Regions from separate parts of the Sphingobacterium sp. HSC-15S19 genome, predicted to be linked through region 3. Evidence: riboswitches for the same ligand, from Rfam matches in the RefSeq annotation. Region 3 holds a riboswitch; each other region holds the start of a gene.
What was found. Region 3 has a riboswitch for S-adenosylmethionine ahead of metE (5-methyltetrahydropteroyltriglutamate--homocysteine S-methyltransferase). Riboswitches for the same ligand answer to the same signal wherever they lie in the genome.
Positions count from the first base shown of each region.

Region 1 (5,484 bases), on a different contig from region 3:
ACTATAATTTTTCCACTGAATACGCGAGGTATCCTGAAATTCGTCAAACAAAAAGTAGTTAAAACGATTGCCGATCTTCTCCCAGATAAATGTTGGATCGCTATTTTCATCAAGTCCGAGTTTGTTTAATAAAATCTGCGAGTCGGAAATTAATTGAGCACCATTATCCCGCCGCCATTGCGTCAGTAAGTCGCTCATTTCCTTGAGCAGGCGTAGGTAATAGAGATTACTTTGTACCGCTTGATAAGCAATGTAAGCCGATAGATTATCGTGTAGCTTTTGGAACGATGCCAGAATGGGGCTGAGTGCGGCGATAAGATCATGCCGTATATTTTTGTCACTATCTGTAAAAGCATCTTCATTGTCGATCAACTGGAGATACTTTTCCAGTACCTTGGCAATTTCGGAAGCGCTCAGCTTTTCCGTTTTTTTATTGGTTTTGCTAGCGGAGATTATTTTATTGCGCGATTTACCTTTAAGGTCACTTTCGGAGATATTAAAATTCCTGAATGTTTCACTAAAGGCTTCAATTGTCATGGAGAGCGCTTCCGTGAAGGAGTTTATCTTCTGTTCAACTTCCTGATTGAGGAGATTAAAAACCTCCTTTGGATTGGCAGAATTGATGTAGCCATCAAATTCCTGAAAATTTTCAGAGAAAATAAGACTTGCCAAACCCATTAGTTGTTGGCGGTAGTTCCAATTTTCATTTTTTGCTATTTTCTTTTCCGCATAAGCGATAATCCAATCCAGTAGGTCGGGTCGTTCATCCAGCAATTGATTAAGCATGACTGTCAGGTCATTTTTCACTTTATTGACATTCATTTCAATCTTATAAGCAGCATCAAGATTGAGTTCATACGTAAATGCGCGAATAACTTTTTGGGAAAATCCATCAATTGTACTTATGGTAAAATGACTGTAGTCATGTAGGATACGTCGATACACCCGAAAAGCTTTCTCTTGTACCAGATGCGGATTCCAGTCTGGCTGCTGCTGGAGTAAAAGCTTTCTGAAATCTTCAATTTTAGGGTTAGGATCGCCTGTTGCCAAGCCATGGAGTACCGAGAGGATACGTTCTTTCATCTCGGCGGTTGCCTTATTGGTGAATGTCACCGCCAAAATCTCCTTATAGCTATTCTCGTTGGAGAGTAGGAGTGTGAGATAGTGTAAAGTCAAGCTAAAGGTTTTTCCCGAACCGGCCGAAGCTTTTAGTATTTTTAATGGCGCAACAGATTTCATAGAATGAAGGTAGAAAGTAAAAAGTGAATTGGCAAAAATGTCGATGACTATTTCGAAGGTACTGTACCCAAACGGTTCATCCTGCTTACCGATTTGGTAAAGATGTCCTTTTGAAGGAAGGAACTGTTTTTTGTCTTGATTTTTGAAAAGTTTGTTGTAGCTTCCGTATGGAAGCAAGAAAAGATGAAGGTCTAAGGGGCAGGTATTACGGTTGAAAGAGCTTGTTGAAAGAGCTAACCCTGTCGTTTTCAGTGAAGTTTTATTAAATTATAATGATGATTAGAAAAAAATAACTATCTTTGCATCCCCTCTAGTATGAAGCTCGGGGGATATGTTGAATACATAAAATAAAATTAAAAAATGGCAACTAAAATCAGATTGCAAAGACACGGTAAAAAAGGACGTCCTTTTTACCACGTAGTCGTAGCGGATTCTCGCGCTCCACGTGACGGTAAATTCATCGAACGTATTGGTTCTTACAACCCAAACACAAATCCAGCAACTATCGTTTTGGATTTTGAAAAAGCTTTGGATTGGATGAATAAAGGTGCTCAACCAACTGACACTGCTCGCGCTATCCTTTCTTACAAAGGTGTTCTTTACAAAAAACACTTGCAAGGTGGTGTGAAAAAAGGTGCTTTTGATGAAGCTGCTGCTGAAGCTAAATTTACAGCTTGGACTGAAGCTAATGATGCAAGAATCTCTGGTAAAAAAGATGGTTTAGCACAAACTAAAGCTGAAGCTAAAAAAGCTGCTTTAGTGGCTGAAGCTAAGAAAAAAGAAGAAAAAGCTGCTGCTGTAGCTGCTAAAAATGCTCCTGTAGCGGAAGAAACTGCTGCTGAAGAGACTGAAGCTCCTGCATCAGAAGAAACTGAAGGTTAATTCTTTCATAAAGTATTCGAGAAAGCCGACTCAATCTTGAGTCGGCTTTTTTTGAAACAGCCAATAGGCTAATGGTTTGCCAAATCATGTCTCACAGCTAATCGCTAAATACGAAATATATGACTATTGATCAAAGCTTTTACATCGGTTACATCAGTAAAACAAGAGGTCTTAAAGGAGAAGTACAACTATTTTTTGAATTCGAGGAATACGAGAGTTTGAATATCGATGTTGTCTTTGTGGAAGTGAACAAAAAACTTGTTCCTTATTTTGTTGATACCATTAAATTTCAAAAAAATAGTACAGCGTATGTGACATTTGAGGATGTGGATCATATCGATAAGGCTCAAGTACTTGTACGTAAAAAGCTATATCTTTCCAATGATAAGATGCCCGAGCGCGATCCAGATGATTTTAGATATACTGATTTAATCGGTTTTTTAGTGATTGATGAAAACCATGGTGAATTGGGGCAAATAACAGATGTTCAGGAATTTCCACAACAATTTGTCGCTTCGGTAAATATGGATGGCAAAGAACTGATGTTCCCATTGTCCGATGATTTGATCTTAGGAATCGATGGCGAAGAGGAGATCATTGAAGTTGAATTGCCAGAAGGCTTGGTGGATCTTTATAAAGAATAAGCATATCCCCAAGCTTATTCAAATAAATAGCGGTACACGAATTATTGCAGTAATTTCTTATCTTGGTCTGTATATTATTACTGGCCATAATTATTGATTTATTTTGAAACCGTTATTACTGCTGCTATTCCTATTCTCGTTGTCTTCTTGTGCTTTCTTTGGGAAGAAAAAGGACTTTCCTGAAGGCAATTACCAAATGATATTGGGCTATTCAAATGAGGAGTATCATAAAGTAAAAAGAGAATCACCCCAAAATGTGGAGGCAGATGTCTATGGTAATGACCCTACGATATACCGGTCCTTTCTCTCCCTCCATGATAAAGATAAGTTTGTCATGGCGATCGATGATATCCTACTCTTCGGTAAGTATAGATTCGACGGCGATCGATTAGAATTGACCGATGAGAAAAAGGGTAGTCTCGCTTTGGATATTGTTAAGGTAAAAAACGATTTTGTTCAGCTGAGAGGTGATTTTTCACAGTTTAGCTCAGCACGTGTGCCCACAAGTGAAAAACTTTATATCAACTTTGCGTTAGATAAAACCCCTATCCGGGAGACCCCGAGCAAATTTGATAGCCAAGTGAATCTATGGCGAAATGCCCCTGTAAAATCAGAAAGTGAAATGGAGATAAAAGCCAGGGCATTGAATTTTGTAGATTATTCTATCGCTTATTTCCAGCACATATCAAGTTCAGGCACACATCACGATTATCGAATGGATGGTGTTGAATCACCCATTATTTATGCTGAGAATGGCATTGTGCTCAAGGCATGGGCAGATGTTCCCGATTCTTGGAAAGAGTTATTTTACAACGAAAAAAATGCATTAATCGCCTACAAATATTTATTTGATGGTTTTAAATATGGATCGAAAGAGGAGTACCATGTTACGGGACTCTTACTGATTACATTTTATCTCAAAAATCTACGGAATTCCCTAGCAACGAATCTTTAGCCGATCCTGTTGTGACGTAGTCAGTCTCTTCGCTGTCGATGATCCGCGATCGTTAATTTTATCTTTTTTTAGAGTCTTTTATATTTGGTGGAGCCTAAATTCCTGTTGTTGCCTGGGAATAAACCTGAAGCCGTATTTATTGCAATCTTTTTGCCGCTATTTTTGCTTTTTCGAAAAAATATTTTTGTCTTTTGATTTTTTAAAACGATATTAGCAACGCTTATAGAGAAAGGCCGAGGGACTAGACCCGTTGAAGCCTTAGCAACCTGTATTGTTCAAGGTGCTAAATTCTACCCTACTCCATGTGGGAAAGATAAGTTACATGTAGATAAACGATTCCTCGACGTGTGCGTTTCGATGTAAGCCAACCAAACTAAAAACAGTTTTTTAATGAAGATTATCGATCATATCCAGAATGCCAAAGGAAAAACATTGTTTTCTTTTGAGCTATTGCCACCGGCGAAAGGGCAGGGCATCCAAAGTATTTTTAAAACCATGGATGAACTGATGGAGTTTAAACCTCCTTTTATCGACGTAACCTACCATCGGGAAGATTATATCTATAAAGAGCATGCGAGTGGATTACTGGAACGCGTTTCCTATCGTAAACGTCCTGGGACAGTGGCGATATGTGCTGCAATCATGAATAAATATAAAGTAGATGCGGTGCCCCATTTGATATGTGGTGGTTTTACAAAAGAGGAAACTGAAAATGCATTGATCGATTTGAACTTTCTGGGGATAGATAACGTCTTGGTATTGCGGGGCGATGCACGTAAGGGCGATGCCGATTTTATACCGACCGATGGTGGACATGCCTTTGCAACAGACCTACTGGAACAGGTAACTGATATGAATAAAGGAAAGTATCTGCATGAAGACATTATCACATCGGAAAAGACTGATTTTTGCATCGGTGTAGCGGGTTATCCCGAAAAGCATTTTGAATCGCCAAATTTCAATACTGATTTTAAATACCTGAAACAAAAAGTCGATATGGGAGCAGAGTTTATTGTGACTCAGATGTTCTTTAATGTTGAAAAATATAAGGAGTTTGTAACAAAATGTAGGGACAATGGAATCCATGTGCCTATTATTCCAGGATTGAAACCACTGACAACGAAAAAACAGTTGGTTACCCTACCAAGGATATTTCATTTAGATATTCCGGAGGAACTGAGCGATGCTGTTTCAGCATGTAAAACGAATGCCGACGTTAGACAAGTAGGTGAAGAGTGGTTGGTGCAACAATGTCAGGAGCTGATTAAATTTGGCGCTCCGGTATTACATTTCTATACGATGAGTAATCCTGGTCCAACAAAGAAGATTGTTGAAAAACTAGCCTAACTCATAAAAATAATACGAAAAGGGAGCGCATAAGCTCTCTTTTTTTTGGGGTAGTATTCGTTGTGAAAGCTTATAATAAGTTCAGAATTTCGATCGTGTGGTTTTAGGTCGATCTCTATATTCAGGGTTTAATAGCCTGTTTGGTTTAATAGCCTGTTTATAGTCAGGTACTTGTGTTAAATAGTGTTAATTAACTTATTGGAGTCAGGATAACTTTTTAACTTAAAGTGCTAAAAAGGATTTTAACAATAGACCAAATTGACCTTATGACGTACACTAGATTAAATTCTCTACTCGGCTTTGCTTGCGGACTAATTGCTACATGTGTATATATCGCCACCGTTGAAAAGACGGTAAGCTGGTGGGATTGTGGTGAATTTATTGCCTGTGCCTACAAGCTGGAAGTGGCACACCAAC
Region 1 covers NZ_JBNPWQ010000014.1:34,774-40,257, forward strand. The annotation lists gene L1283_RS13075 (UvrD-helicase domain-containing protein) at 1-1,416, opposite strand, end outside; gene L1283_RS13080 (30S ribosomal protein S16) at 1,600-2,121, shown strand; gene rimM (ribosome maturation factor RimM) at 2,241-2,765, shown strand; gene L1283_RS13090 (hypothetical protein) at 2,869-3,720, shown strand; SAM riboswitch class I at 3,938-4,040, shown strand; gene metF (methylenetetrahydrofolate reductase [NAD(P)H]) at 4,111-5,067, shown strand; gene L1283_RS13100 (protein O-mannosyl-transferase family) at 5,334-5,484, shown strand, end outside.
Region 1: linked by a shared signal. The riboswitch ahead of metF (methylenetetrahydrofolate reductase [NAD(P)H]) and the one ahead of metE (5-methyltetrahydropteroyltriglutamate--homocysteine S-methyltransferase) in region 3 are both predicted to bind S-adenosylmethionine.

Region 2 (5,484 bases), on a different contig from region 3:
AATGAAGGTCAATTTTTTACAATGAGGGCTAATTTCTTGACAGCGAAATAGGATTTTCTAGCAACAAAGAATTAAATTTTTCATCCAGCAGGGGAATTATTTGAACCGTAAAACGATGCAAAAGCATTGATTTAAGTTAGTTGGACATCGTTTAATAAATAATTGGCTAAATTTATATAACAAAAATAAGTATGTAAATTTTAATAGCGTTATTAAAATGTCGTCTGTACATGAAAAGTTTTAGCAAAAATAGATATCAGGATAATAGAACATTGACGGTGCAGTATCCCGATGGGATCTGGCAGTTGATTGCATCTTTCATTTTTGGAGGATTCTGTTGGTATCTGGGCTATCGGGGCGCCTTGGCGGAATGGCTTTTAGACTGGCCGGTAACCTATAGCTATCTATTTTTTGTATTGATGGTAGCGATTATTTTCTTTTATATACGATTGGTTATCGTAATATTAGACAAAAAGCAGAACTGGCTGGTTAACCCCGAAAAACGCGCCGGTATGCAATTATTTTTTTGCTGCATACTTCCGACGCTTTTATTGTTCTGGATCATTGGCCCCGATCCACAGGCGAAGGATGAATGGCTGCTGTTTCCTTTAATGGTCATATTTAGCGGTATTCTGGTCCTGAACATGTCCTATACAGTTTATTTCTACGTCGCTGTTTACCACAGGCAAAAAATATTGATTTTAGAACAGAAAGAAACTATCCTGCAGCAGGAATCAAGAACGATAGATCTCCAGGAGCAGATTGAGCTGCTTTCTCCGGGCATCGAAGAGCTGAAAGAGATCCTGGAAACAGCAGGGGAAGATAGAGATGTGGATGCAATGGATGAAATAGACTTAGCTCTGTTAAGATCCATGGATCTGGAACAGGAAGTATTCCTGCTCAATAATAAAATCTTGTCCCAAAAGATATCCTATAAGGATATCGGGATTTTTACTTATAAAAATGGTATAGTCAGCCTTTATTTAAGAACTGCGATGGACGAAAATCTGACTTGTGGCGAGCAGCGCAGCTTAAAGGAAGTTGTCAATAGCACGAAGGGATTTGTACAAAAGATAGACCGGGATAAGGCTATACCTTTGGATATGATCCAAGCTTGCCTGCAACTGAAACGGGGCCGATTGCGTATCCTGCTCAAAATCCCTTTTGAGGGAAGGTATAATTTTGAGGTATCCGATAAAATTGCAAAACATATCAGAGAATGGGTCATGATGCAGGTGCCAATAGAAAAGGAGCAATAAAATTGAATAGATGAACTTTAATAGATAGATTATGGAAAAAGTAAGGGACAATACCTGGAAATGCCGAGCTACTGGTAAAGTTGGATTTCCTTCTTTAATTGAGGCGCAATGGGCAATGCTTCACTTTAAGTTCAGATCCCGGATGAAAAACAAACTGGATGGTAAACGTATCAAACACAGGATGGGTAAAGATGCCTGCAAAAGGGCTTATTATTGTAAGTTCTGTAAAGGTTACCATATTACCACTTGGGAAAAAGGTCACTTTAATAATTATAAGGCCAAAGCTGAATCCTGGGAGATACCGAAAGTATTAGGAAATTGGAATTTTTCGATAGAATAATCCCGTCGTCTATTTTCAATTATCCAATTTTTTACCTTTATAAAACTTGCTCCATGCATCTCCCGCATAGCCGTTATCCAAATATTCAAAGGTGGAAGCACTCGCCCCTTTCAACTCTTGGCCGCGATAGAAAACCGTCCAGGAGTCTTTTGCATACCCTCCTCCAAGTGCTTTAAAGGTGGATGCCGAAGCGCCGGTAACTTTTATTCCCTGATAGTAAACTGCCCAAGCGTCTTTGGCATAGCCATCACCCATGTATTCAAAGGTTGAAGCAGAAGCCCCTTCCACTTTCTTATTTTTATAAAACACAGACCAGCTGTCTTTGGCGTATTGACCGCCAAGAGGCTGTGTGGTAGGATCAGCAAATCTATCGTTCTTTTCGCCCCTATAATAGCTGTTCCAATTATCTTTCGCATACCCCCGACCGAGATTTTCAAAGCTCGAAGCGTTTGCCCCATTAATTTCCTTGCCTAAATAGTAGACTTTCCACGCGTCTTTGCTGTAACCACTTCCCAGTGTCTTGAAGGTAGAAATTGTTACGTTTGACAATGGCTTGCCATAAAAGTAAACTTTCCAGGCATCGCTAGCATAACCGTCTCCAAGAAATTGGAAAGTAGATGGGCTGCCATCAGTTAGTATTGACCCCCGAAAATATACCTTCCAGCTATCCTTGGCGTAACCCGAACCTAAAAATTGAAACGAACTAGCATTGGCGTTTGGAATTTCTTTGCCACGATAATAAATGCGTGATCCGATTTTGCTGTAACCATCACCCAGATGTTCCTGAAAGAAAAAAGTAGCAGGATTAGCATGCGCTAATTTAGCGCACATCGCAGGTGTGGCAGTAGCTAATATAAAAAGAACTAGGATGGTTTTAAACGTAAATTTTGACATTATATAGGGCATCGGGTTAAATTTGAAAACAAATAATCATGTTTTCTCTTTTTAATGAGACCCCGTAATCATAATAAAGTTTAGTCATCAATTAATTATTTATTTCTTGGAACTATTGCGGTTGAAAATAGAAGGGTCATTGTATCGCATGCTAATTTCTTCAACTAAATTACAACTTTTTAAGCGCTCAGGCTGCAGTGGATAGAGATAACAGTTTTCATGAAATTGGCGACCGCGAGGAAAGGAGATTGTCCTGTCAGATCTTTGTCAATACGCACTGTAAAAGTCTAAAAATTTGGTCAAGTCGTATTTTTTTTGTATATTGCTGGTTATGAGTTTTAAAGAAAAATTAGAGAACTGGCGCACGTCAATCAATCGCGCCGGTAGTGGTGAGGAATTGTATATTTTGCTTTTGAACTACAAAAAGTTTATCAACAAAAATTGGATGGACGATTTTGGCGACCCGGGCAACTGGAAATCGGAATTAAATCAGGTCATCAGCAAAGTAAGAAAGAAAGTGAATGTGGCAGAAATTCAAAATTGCGGCGATCTCTCGTCCTACAAAGACGACGCTCGACAAACAGCCCATTCGCTCAATCATACATTAAGATATCACCACTCATTGACGAAAGAGTAGGCTAGGCCTACTCTTTTTGCGTTTATAGGGCTTTACTGTAAAGGAATCAGGACATTCTGTTCCAAGCGTACAGGGACATGCTTCACCGAGGTAAAACCGTCTTCCTTGGAAATGATGTTGGAAAGATCCAGTCCTCTTTTGGAGAACGTACTGATCAAAGCTGTTCTAAAGGTTGCCTTGGCTGAACCCCAGCCTTGTCCTAAGATGGTGTCGTTGTTGAGCTGGATCAGTTCATCTGTTGAATAATAACTGAATTTTTCCAGTAAGTGTTGGTAAAGATTTGTTGTAGTAGCCATACAATTTAAAAATTTAAAGGATTAAACCATAAACTGTATCCAGATCTTGTTGGGGAAAATAATCGTTCTGTGACGTTTATTTTGGTCGAAACCCGTATTAATTTACCACCGCGGTGCCTGCACTCGGTTGGTATTGCATCATGCAATTCTGAATACTCTACAAATATAGTAGATTATTTTTTATAATAAAAAATATTTTTGTTTTTAAGGGTAAATGAGCGCTAACAACAGGAATAGGGAGGTCAAAAGCGAGGCGCGTTGTTGGCTGTGATTTGGTTATGAAGCGGATAGCTGGGCGAAAAATTTATCATGTTACTGTAATCTCATCGAAAATACTTTTAAAAACAGAGATAAGACAATACTTTTGCGCCATGAATAGAATTGCGGAAATTAACGAATACATTGCTGCCGAACGCGAGGTATTATTGCAACACCCTTTGTATCGTAAGATCAAAACGATCAAGAATCTACGTTCTTTTACAGAAGGGCATGTGTACGCTGTATGGGATTTTATGTCTTTACTAAAAGCTTTACAGATTAAATTGACCTGTACGACTTTACCTTGGTTTGCGAGTGAGCATCCATCAACACGCTATCTAATCAACGAAATTGTATTGGCTGAGGAGTCGGATGAATACATTGATGGCCGCCGTTTGAGCCACTTTGAGATGTATCTGGACGCCATGGATGCCATGGGTGCCGACCTTCATCTGGTCAACAAATTTATTGCTCAAGCCAAAAAATCGAACAACATATTCGATGTCATTGCAACAACCACATTGGACAAGCGGATCAAAGACTTTTTGAATTTTACATTCGAAGTGATTGCTGAGGGCGAGGTGCATAAAATTGCTGCAGCCTTTACGTTCGGACGTGAAGACCTTATTCCGGGAATGTTTACCTCTATTTTGGAAGAGATTAAAACAAACTTTCCTACAGCCAATCTGGATAGCTTTATTTATTATTTTCAACGCCATATTGATCTTGACGGCGATGAGCATGGACCGTTGGCGATGCAGATGATCACAGATCTTGCCAAGGACGATGAGGTTAAATGGACGGAAATGAAAGAGATCAGTAAAATTGCGCTACAAAAAAGAATCCAGCTGTGGAATGCAATAGAAGATTCCTTATACGGATAATCTATTATTATACCATCGAGAAAGGCCTTTCAAATCACGATTTGAAAGGCCTTTTTTATGTGCTGTAAAAAAGGATATTGTAAGGACTTCTTGGCAGATATTGGTCTTTTTGTTTGAATTGATGAAAAAATGTCTTTTTTCCATAACATATTGGCGTTTGTGAAGAAATCCAAGTTCCAATAAGTGTCTAAGTTTGCAACGCAAAAAAATTACATAGCACACGTGAACTTTTTTCCTCCCTATTGGGCAAAAGGCATACTAACCATGGGATTGTTAGTATGCGCTATTTCGGACACCTTCGCCCTCGATTCTTTGCGCATGTCCCTGAAAGACATGATCGACAAAGCACTACAGAACAGTAAATACATCGAGCAGTCCTATTTGCAGCTCAAAGAAACTGAGGTGGCAGTACAGCAGCAACGCATGGAGTTGCTCCCTAAGATTTCCGCCAGAGCTTCTGCTAGTTATGCAAGTAATATGCCTGTGTATGACCAGGGGCTTTTAAATAAACCTTCCCAGCATGATATCATTCACTACTTGTACGATAGCGGCCTGGATTTTTATCTGAACCTCTACAATGGGCATCGGGACCTAATGAAAATAGAGTCCAAAAAATTGGAAAATGAGCTGGCCAGAATCGATTGGAAGAATGCCGCAGCGCAGACGAAATTGGAGGTTTGCAATCTTTTTTTGGATTTGGAACTGTCGTATAGTAACCGATCCTTAATTGAGCAGGATATCGCTGATCAACGGGTACAGCTCAAGGAGATTGAGCATCTGTATAAGGCGGGCGTGGTATTACACAGTGACGTCTTGCGTATTTCGTTGGAGCTTTCGAAGCGGGAACTGTTGCTCGTGCAGATCGGTCATGATATTCAGGCTGCAAATCAGAAGCTGCAGCTTATTGGCGGTATTA
Region 2 covers NZ_JBNPWQ010000001.1:132,277-137,760, forward strand. The annotation lists gene L1283_RS00585 (hypothetical protein) at 231-1,259, shown strand; gene L1283_RS00590 (hypothetical protein) at 1,291-1,599, shown strand; gene L1283_RS00595 (DKNYY domain-containing protein) at 1,615-2,493, opposite strand; gene L1283_RS00600 (hypothetical protein) at 2,825-3,130, shown strand; gene L1283_RS00605 (5-oxoprolinase) at 3,163-3,426, opposite strand; SAM-I-IV-variant riboswitch at 3,494-3,587, opposite strand; gene L1283_RS00610 (DUF3050 domain-containing protein) at 3,798-4,568, shown strand; gene L1283_RS00615 (TolC family protein) at 4,833-5,484, shown strand, end outside.
Region 2: linked by a shared signal. The riboswitch ahead of L1283_RS00605 (5-oxoprolinase) and the one ahead of metE (5-methyltetrahydropteroyltriglutamate--homocysteine S-methyltransferase) in region 3 are both predicted to bind S-adenosylmethionine.

Region 3 (5,484 bases):
TGATTCTTTTTCCTCCATCAAAGGAATCTGCGGCTTTACCTTTACCTGCCCCAAAGCAATCGTGCCTAGCGAAGATAATACCAATAATAATACGTAGCTTTTCATTTTTATATAGTTGTTAAAGAGTATTTGCACTCATTTTCACCAATGAACACGTTATACTCGGCTTATTCACTTCTACAGCAGCAGACTCAACTGCGTAGATTTAATTTATCAATAGGCCAATTCAGCATATAATTTATTTCTATTCACTAATTTACAAACAACAGCACCTATATTTAAACAGATTGCTGTTAAACATTGTTAAAACAGCTTCAAAACACATTAGCATCTTTATATTTGTAACAATTTAAGAAAATATGAGCTACCGGACCTTAAATGGCCACTCACATGGTATAAGGGATGGATACGCAAAAGGTAAATAAACTGAGTGCTATAAACTTTGTGATATATTCAAAATACATTTATTTAACACCCAACCCTAATGAAGAAAAATAGCATTGTATTAATCATTGGACTGATGTCTCTAGCTCTAATTGGGGTATTGGCTATGCAATTCTATTTTCTGAGAGATTCATATCGTCAAAAATCCCAATTATTTGATGAGTCCGTCAATGCTGCGATTACAGCTGTTGCCGGAAAGCTTGAACGACGGGAGGTGGTCGACTTTGCTAAAGTTCAACAGGAACGTAACATTGAAAAATCCAAGCAGGAACAGGCCAAACAACGTCTGTTGGCCGAGCAACTCGAAATACAGTATAGAATTGAAGAATTAAAAAACAAACAACATGTTGTTTTCTCAAACTTCAAAGAGCAAGAAGACCAATTACGTGCTTTGTATCCAAATGTAATTGAAATCAAAAATTCCTTTTACGAAACATACATCAAAAGACCGGAGTACCAGAAATTTATCAAATTTTCTGTTTCAAATGAGCTTACCGACGATAATCTGGTACAAGCTTTTATCATGTTAAATGCGTCCAAAGTAGATGATCAGGTGAATGGGAAAGATGACAGCACGCGGTTTGTTATCCCACTAATGGACCCATTGGTCAATCAACAGACAAAATTCAGGGTAGCCACCTTACCACCAAGAGAGAATGCAAAACTTGCAAAAACCATCTCTGATTTGGAAAAAAGGCTCGATGTGCTAAACAGAAAGAATTCTTGGTCCGGTTTCAACGTTTACGACTCCGTTGCTATGCTCGGTGGTAAAAAGGCAGATTACATCGAAGATGTTGCTATTGGAATGGAGCTAGCAAAGCGTCCGTTAAAGGATCGGTTGAATGTCATCATTGTCCAGGAACTGATCAAAGATGAGTTGGCTCAACGCGATATTAAAGCTCCTTTTAATATTGAAATATGGAGTACAAACAATATATTACTAAATAATATTTTAAACGAAGCCGCTCTAAATAACCCGACAAATACAACAAAATACTCGACCGCACTTTTTAAAGGTGATATCGGTGCTGCGCCAGGGAAATTAACAATCTATTTTCCCAATAAAAAGGCGATAATCGCAGATAATATGGGCTATCTGTTACTACCTATGCTGGCACTACTTTTCTTGTTGGTGGGTTGTTTTGCTTATACACTGATTATCATCTTCAGACAAAAGAAAGTTTCGGAAATGAAAACAGATTTCATCAACAACATGACGCATGAGTTTAAAACACCTGTTGCAACAATTATGATTGCCAGCGAGTCACTTAAAGATCCAGACATCAATGCCGACCATAAGCGCGTTCAGAAATTGGCTAATATCATCTACGACGAAAATGTTAGACTCGGAAATCACATCGAACGTGTGCTTGACCTAGCCCGATTGGAAAAGGAAACATTAAAGTTAGACCAGGTGGATGTGCATATTAATGATCTTGTCTCAGCAGTTACCGACAGTATGCAGTTAAGGATGCAAAATATCGGCGGAAAATTTTCCATAGATCTAGCGGCGGCGAAAGATGTTGTTGTTGGTGACGAGCTGCATTTTTCAAATGTATTTTATAATCTACTGGATAATGCAATTAAGTACAACAAAGGAGATCTGCATGTGAATATTCAATCCAAAAATGTTGGTGATACCATTGTTATCACCATTGCCGACAACGGTATTGGGATGAGTCGGGATCACCTGCAAAAGATTTTCGACCAGTTCTACCGTATTCCAACTGGAAATGTTCATAATGTCAAAGGATTTGGTCTTGGCTTAAGTTATGTCCAGGACATCCTGAGAAGGCTGAACGGAAAAATTACAGTTAAAAGTGAAAAAGATAAGGGCACGACCTTTGAAGTAATTTTGCCTATTAAAAAATAAAACGTTCCTTTTTTGTATATTTCCTCTTTAAAAAATTTCAAAGGTTGAGGAAAGCTGATTTATCAGCATCAAGGGACATTGGTGAAAATTAATATAATCATTATGCAAAAGATATTATTAGCAGAAGATGATCCTAATTTGGGGGATCTTTTAAAAGACTATCTCGAATTAAAGGGAAAATTTGACGTCACATTATGCACAGATGGAGATGAAGCGATTTCTCAATTCAAAAAAAATAACTACGACCTCTGTATTTTCGATGTCATGATGCCAAAAAAGGACGGATTTACAGTTGGACGTGAAATCAGAAAAACAAACAATACTGTTCCTATTATCTTTGCCACAGCAAAGGGGATGATGGAAGATAAAACCGAAGCCTTTGAATTAGGGGGAGATGATTATATCACAAAGCCTTTTCGAGTGGAGGAATTATTGCTCCGCATCAATGCTTTGCTGAAACGCAGTGTTCGAGACAAAGAAGAGGAAGTGGTTGCTGATAAATTTGAAATTGGTGATTATTTCTTTGATTATACAAGTCAGCAAATTTCTTACAAAGGACAGATGCAAAAACTATCCACCAAAGAAGCGGAACTACTACGCTTGCTTTGTTTAAAGAAAAATGATGTGCTGACCCGGGAAGAAGCTTTATTAAAAATATGGCATGATGACAACTACTTTACAGGTAGAAGTATGGATGTATTTCTCAGTAAACTTCGTAAATATCTAAAAGAAGATAGTAAAGTTGAAATTGTCAATGTGCACGGAAAAGGTTACAAACTTTTGGTGAGCTAAAAGAATGGGGAATGAGAAACAGTCATTCCCCATTTTTTATGCTACACGGCGTATTGAAACATGGCATACACTAAATCATGGATGAAAAGAAAAGAACAAAACAATTTTATCCATAGTAGAATATAAAAAATTGACGCACTTTTATAAAAAATTTGCATTTCAAAAAGAAATGTTCTAACTTAGCGTCGCTTATAGAGAAAGGCAGAGGGAATAGACCCGATGAAGCCTTAGCAACCTGTCCCTTGACAAGGTGCTAAATTCTACCCTACTTGATATGGGAATGATAAGCCGAAGTCACCAAATTCTAGTGTGTCCTTCTCTCTCTAGCAAGAAATATAGTTGAAAAAGAAATATTAAAAACATTCATTATGTTATTGACTAACAATTTAGGTTACCCTCGTGTGGGCGCGTTCCGCGAATTGAAAAAAGCCAATGAGGCCTATTGGGCTAAAAAATCTTCTGTTGAGGAATTATTGGACACAGCAAAAAAAATTCGTGAAGGCAATTGGAAAACACAAAAAGATGCTGGAATAGATTTGATCCCTTCCAATGATTTCTCTTTTTACGATCAAGTATTGGATTTAACCCTTACTGTTGGTGCAATTCCTGCTCGTTACCATTCTTTGTTGAATAAAGTAGACAACAACTACAGCTTAGACTTATATTTTGCCATGGCGCGCGGATTCCAACAAGAAGGAATCGATGTGACTGCAATGGAGATGACCAAGTGGTTGGATACCAACTACCACTATATGGTTCCTGAATTCACAAAAGATCAAGAGTTTAAATTGACTTCTGAGAAATTCTTAAATGAATACAACGAGGCAAAATCATTGGGTATTGAGACAAAACCTGTTTTATTAGGCCCAATCACTTACCTTTTGATCGGTAAAGAAAAAGAAGCTGGTTTCGACCGTATCGACCTATTAGACAAATTAATTCCTGTATATGAGCAAATCTTGTCTAAATTGGCAGAAGCTGGAGCACAATATGTTCAGATCGACGAGCCTTTCTTGGCATTGGATTTAGATGCAAAAGTAAAAGCATTATACCAACCTACGTTTGAGAAATTGGCTGCTGCTGCCAAAAACATCAAATTAATCGCGACGACTTACTTCGAAGCTTTAAAAGACAACGAAGATATCGCAGTTAACCTACCTATCCATGCTTTACATTTGGATTTGGTACGCGGTGAAAACCAGTTGGATACGGTACTAGCTAAGGTTCCTGCTTCATTAACATTATCTTTGGGTATTGTTGAAGGCCGTAACATCTGGAAAAATGATTACGAAAAATCATTGGTTAAAATCAAACAAGCTGTTGATGCATTAGGAAAAGACCGTGTATGGGTAGCTCCTTCTTCATCATTGTTGCACGTTCCTTTTGACTTAGACAATGAACACAATGAGCAATCGCTACCAGCTGAAGTAAAAAACTGGTTAGCTTTCGCTAAACAAAAATTAGCTGAGGTAAAAGACTTGGCCGTATTAGCAGAAGGTGAAGTTGATACTGAAACAGCAAAACGCTTCGAAGCGAACAAAGCTGCAGCTGAAAGCCGTCGTACTTCTCCACTGATCCACAAACCAGAGGTTAAAACACGTACAAGCAATATCACTGATGACGATGCGAAACGTACTTCAGCATTTGCTGACCGTAAAGCAGCGCAACAAGCGAAGTTCAACTTGCCGGCATTCCCTACCACAACTATTGGTTCATTCCCACAAACGAAAGATGTTCGTAAATGGAGAGCAGACCTGAAAAAAGGTGCTATCACGCAGGCAGAGTACGATAAAGCAATCGCAGAAGAAACTGAAAACACAATCCGTCTTCAAGAGCAATTGGATATCGACGTATTAGTACACGGCGAATTCGAACGTAACGACATGGTTGAATACTTCGGTGAACAATTGGCTGGTTACGCTTTCACACAAAACGGCTGGGTACAATCTTACGGTTCACGTTGTGTAAAACCTCCTATTATCTATGGTGATGTATACCGTCCTGAAGATATGACTGTCCGTTGGTCTTCATACGCTCAATCATTGACTAACCGTCCGGTTAAAGGTATGTTGACTGGTCCGGTTACCATCTTACAATGGTCTTTCGTACGTAATGACCAACCGCGTTCAACAACGACTTACCAAATTGCATTGGCGATCTTAGACGAAGTACAAGCGTTGGAAAAAGCAGGTATCAAAATCATACAAATCGATGAACCAGCAATCCGTGAAGGATTACCGCTACGTAAAGCTGATCAAAAAGATTACCTGAACTGGGCAGTACGTGCTTTCCGTGTTTCTTCATCAAATGTAGAAGACGATACACAGATTCACACACACATGTGTTACTCTGAGTTCAATAATGTAATCGAAGAT
Region 3 covers NZ_JBNPWQ010000002.1:205,402-210,885, reverse strand. The annotation lists gene L1283_RS02780 (hypothetical protein) at 1-105, opposite strand, end outside; gene L1283_RS02775 (sensor histidine kinase) at 485-2,317, shown strand; gene L1283_RS02770 (response regulator transcription factor) at 2,420-3,109, shown strand; SAM riboswitch class I at 3,296-3,399, shown strand; gene metE (5-methyltetrahydropteroyltriglutamate--homocysteine S-methyltransferase) at 3,478-5,484, shown strand, end outside.